Regions from separate parts of the Petrimonas mucosa genome, predicted to be linked through region 2. Evidence: riboswitches for the same ligand, from Rfam matches in the RefSeq annotation. Region 2 holds a riboswitch; the other holds the start of a gene.
The links. Region 2 has a riboswitch for cobalamin ahead of nrdD (anaerobic ribonucleoside-triphosphate reductase). Riboswitches for the same ligand answer to the same signal wherever they lie in the genome.

Region 1: linked by a shared signal. The riboswitch ahead of ING2E5A_RS09110 (TonB-dependent receptor plug domain-containing protein) and the one ahead of nrdD (anaerobic ribonucleoside-triphosphate reductase) in region 2 are both predicted to bind cobalamin.

The regions. Positions count from the first base shown of each region.
Region 1 covers NZ_LT608328.1:2,242,411-2,244,815, forward strand. Annotated here, with positions in the region: gene ING2E5A_RS09100 (S24/S26 family peptidase) at 1-41, opposite strand, end outside; gene ING2E5A_RS09105 (hypothetical protein) at 43-915, opposite strand; cobalamin riboswitch at 969-1,231, shown strand; gene ING2E5A_RS09110 (TonB-dependent receptor plug domain-containing protein) at 1,340-2,405, shown strand, end outside.
Region 2 covers NZ_LT608328.1:1,859,446-1,861,850, forward strand. Annotated here, with positions in the region: gene nrdD (anaerobic ribonucleoside-triphosphate reductase) at 1-1,486, opposite strand, end outside; cobalamin riboswitch at 1,713-1,925, opposite strand; gene ING2E5A_RS07455 (glycerophosphodiester phosphodiesterase) at 2,360-2,405, opposite strand, start outside.

The sequences.
Region 1 (2,405 bases), 380 kb from region 2:
TGTTCAAAAAAAAGCTCGTTTGGAACAATCAGTGATTCCATCTCATGACAGCAACGACCGGGTTAACGATACCGCCTCATAATCAGGCCGGCAATCGAGCCTGTAAACCGGAACACGTTGCAGAATAGCCGCAACTACATCCTGTACCCGCTTCCTATTTTCCGGATCGGAGCGGAGCACCGACGACGAAGCCAGCAACGAGGAGAATGCCTCGATACTCCTCACTTTGGTCAACCGGTTCTCGGAACTCTGATAGAGGTGGACAAAAGCAACCACCTCGGCCGAAATATTCCTGTAACAGGCCGTGCTTCCACTCCAGGGGGCACCATACACCCTTACCGGTTCATGCTCAAAAACCTTTACCAGGGGTTCATCATCATTCAACAGGGTACATCCCGGCACAAATTCGCGCCACAGCCGGCTATGTGTGCTTTTTCCCGTTCCGCTCTTGCCCAGGAAGATCATCGCCTTCCCGTTCAACTCCGTAACAGAGCCATGGATCTTGATGGTCTGGTCCACCCGGATCGAGGTCACTCCATAAGCCATCCTCAGGAGATTGTTAAGAAAAACCGCCTCGCCTTCATCGGTCAACGACAGGTCGCACACCATCTCCTTCCTGTCGTTCCGAGCAAATAAACGGTGTTCCCTATCGCCCTTCTTCATGGAGATCAGCATCCCTTCGGGTGTATGATACATCTTGTAATCCACCCCATTCCACGCTATCGTATCGCTGGGCGTTATTTCGGGAATATCTACCTCTTCTCTGCCTTTCAGCCGGAACAGGACTCTTTTGTCATCCACCTCCTCCACCAGAAACGGAGCATAATTGGAGAGGATAGCTGAAGTGAGTCGCCTGTCGGGAGTCTCAATGCAAAAAATGTGACCGGCAACACAATATGTCAGTTTCTCATTCATAACTTCTACACAAAGATATATTTTTTTATCTCTTTTCCTCTTTTTTTACCTATCTTTGTCAACGAAATATTGGTGTTACGTGTTCCAACCATGGCTTCGGAACCCGTAATGAAAAGGGAATCAGGTGAAAATCCTGAACAGACCCGCTGCTGTAAGCTTCGTTTGACGTGCTGAACAGAATCCACCTTTTGCCACTAAAGCCGGCAATCCCGCAAGGGATGGCACCCGCTTCCCCCAGAAGCATCAAAAACGGTTTTGGGAAGGCGTTCAGACCACGGAAGTAAGTCAGAAGACCTGCCAATGTTCCACATTTTGTTAATGGCTTTCGGGGAATAAAGCTTGAAAACGACTCACGAAGAGAATCTCTTTTTGTTTGCGCGCTTCATTTTCAACATGCTTTACCGGAATAAAAATTTGGTATAAGATGAATCATTTAAAGAGAAATGCAGTAATTGCTGTTGCATGCTGCAGTGTAGCTGTTCCGCTGGCGTCACAGACCAGGCTCGACAGCTTGCAGCAGCTGCCCGAGGTGGTGATCACCGGGCAGTCAGGCGACAGGCAACTCCGCTCTACGGCTCCCCATCACATCCTTGACGGGGAACAGATCAGACGGCTCAACTCCATTCAGCTCTCCGATGCTGTAAAACATCTGCCTGGCGTACTGATCCGCGACTACGGCGGTATCGGAGGGTTGAAGACCATCTCGGTGCGTAGCCTGGGAGCACATCACACTGCGGTGAGCTACAACGGAGTCACGTTGACCGACCAACAGACGGGGCAGATCGATATCGGCCGTTTCTCGCTCGACAATGTAGAACAGTTGACACTTCACAATGGGGAGGACGACCGGATCTTCCGTCCGGCACGCTCCTTTGCAGCCGCCTCGGCGCTGGAGATCACCTCAGCCAGACCCCGTTTCGACGGGGATGAAAAGGTTAACGGAAAAGCCACATTGCGGGGTGGCTCCTTCGGCCTTATCAATCCCTCCCTGCTGGTCAACAGCCGCATCACCCAACGGGTTACGGCCACCCTGAGCGGAGAGTGGATGAGATCGGCGGGCAACTATCCCTACCTCCTGCGTTACGGCACAACGGCCGGCGACAGCACCTCCCGTGAACGGCGCATCAACGGGGATGTGGAGAACCTCCGGCTGGAGTCGTCGCTCCATGCGCAAATCTCCGAAAGGAGCAGGGGCAATCTCCACCTCTACTGCTACGACTCCGAACGGGGACTCCCCGGTGCCACCATCTACTACAACACCCTCCACAATGCGGGGCAACGGTTGTGGGAGCGACAGTTTTTCCTGCAGGGGCGTTTCGAACACCTCTTCTCCCGCCAGTGGGAGCTGAGAGGCGACGGCAAATATCAGCAAGGTTATCTGCACTACTTCGACCCCTCCTACCTCGGATCGTCGGGAAAGGTTGACGATATCTTCAGGCAATATGAGCGCTACGGATCCATCTCTGCACTCTACCGAGCCTTCAGCAATC
Region 2 (2,405 bases):
TTACGCCAATGGTCAGGTATTGACGGCTCATGTTGATGTATCCCGCATCAAATAAGGGAAGCATTCCTTTTTGATGGAACATCTTCAGATTCTCGTTGTAGGCAATTTGCGCCTTATGTGCAAGATCCACCACCTCTTCAAGGAAACTGGTGTGAGATTGTCCAGAACGTTGTGCAAACTGGATGCAACGGTTCAGATTGATGGTGAGTACGCTTTTGGATCCGGTAGATACCCCGCCCGCCCCCAGGGTGTAGCTGAACCCGTTGTCCTGTATCTCGTTGCGCAGTCGGCAGCAGCTGGAAAGCGAGTCGGCATTGTCACTCATATAGGTAAAGAAAGAGTGTCCTTCTGCATACATTTCGGCGGTGAAATCACCATACTCGCTATCGATAGTGTCGCCATCCCTGGTCAGTAACGCCATGGTTTCAACGGGGAATGTGAGCACGACTTTGGTGCGTTCCTGGTTAAACCATTTCATAAATCTTTTCTGCAGCCAGTTTAGTGATTCCCATACGGGCCGTGATCCGTCGGGAAACCGGAACTCTCCAAACAGGCTTTCAAAGTAATATCTATCATAATAGGAGATATTCCAGAACACTGCCTGAAAGTTACGTGCTCCCGTAGGTTGATTGATGGAGTAGACGATCTGCTCGAAACAGTCGGTTATCACCTTGTCTAACGTACGCCGGCGCTTAGAGAGATCCACCATTTCCTGTATACGTTGCCGATAGTCATCACCATATTCCTGCCGGATAAAGTAATCCATGTACATCAGGAATTCTGGAGTGGCACAAGCTCCGCTAAGCATGCTAGAGACGATAAACACCATATTGATAAATCCGCCACAGAATGATTTCAGGTTGGTGGGTGGGGTAGAATTGCCGCCGACAGGAATTGTTCCGTGCAGTAACCATGGATACATGGTGATACTGGCACAGTAGTTGGCCAGGCTGGTCTCATCATTTTTATAAATGAAATGTTGGTTCAGTAAACTGATATATTTGTCAGCGAACTCTTTACCGTACATCTCCTTCATCCTGTCGGTCATCATTTTCCGGTTCAGCTCGATAAAACTTTTTTTGGGTAACTCCCCCATGAGGGTAGCGATGTTCTTTCTCTCCACGTTGGCGTTGGCGTCGAACTTGCTTCCTGTAGCTGGATTGCTAGCGTTGCAATAGTTTATCAGGAAATTCATTCTGTTCTGGATCTCGCGTGTTTCGGTATGTTTCTGTCGATAGAGCATATATGCTTTCGCAACGGTGAAGTACTTTTCCTTCATTAATGCCGTTTCCACTTGATTTTGAATCTCCTCCACACTAATGCCGTTGAAAACACGCAGGTGGGAAAGAAGGGTGGTAAAATCCTCATCGGTAGCAAAAGATCCTACAGATAAAAATGCTTTTGCAATGGCACTCCTGATTTTCTCGACTGAGAAGGAGAGATGTTTCCCATCTCTTTTTACAATAAAAATTTCGTTGTTGTCCATTTTTTTATTATTTCATGTTTGTAAGCTTTCTTCCAACGGGCATAAACATGATAGGTCGAATATCTCCGGTATAACCTTATAGCACTATACGCTTTCCCCTCCTAATGAGTGATCCGATGACTGTACAAAACAGGACAGCATAACTTGCAGTATTACATGCAACCAGACAAAATAGGAATAATGCCATTGATATTTTCGACTGTCTTTTTACCCGAAAGACATCAAAAAAAAGTATTAACATTTGGCAGGTCTTCTGACTTACTCTCGTGCTGAAATGCCTTCCCACTCCGGTTTTTCGGGAGCAGTGGCGATAGGGAGTTGTTCAGCACCTAAGAAAAGAGCTTACAGCAGCGGGAACTGTTGCCGATTTTCACGGCATTCCCTTTTATTTTATTCATTAAGATGACAATGAATAAAAACCAAATGTTTCCACAAAAGTAAATTTTATTTTAGAAAATAGCAATGATATTCACCAATAAAGTTGTAAATATTGATGGTTGTTGTTTTTAAAGTATTGATAGATAGTAGTTTTTTTTATGCTCCAGGATTGGTTGTACTTGCTGATATTTTTATTTTGGACAATTATGATTAAATAAGACCTTCATTGTGTATCCAACTACTACGAAATTCAAATAGACCAAAAAGGTTCATTCGGGATTTTTTCATGTGATACGGAATAAAAACCGATTTCTTGTCAACTTGATATAAAATAGTAAAAGGCCAAAAATGGTTTTAATTTAAAAATCAATCATTATCAGGTGATGTGTTGTAGCGGATCTCCCTTAAGTTATCCTTGCCACAGATCATCCAATTTGTCGGCATTTTCCCGACTCTTATCGGACCTAAAAAGACCAGCCGTTGAACCAGGAATGATTACTTGATCCTGATCCACGAAGCGTTGGCTGCGACCCATTCCGAT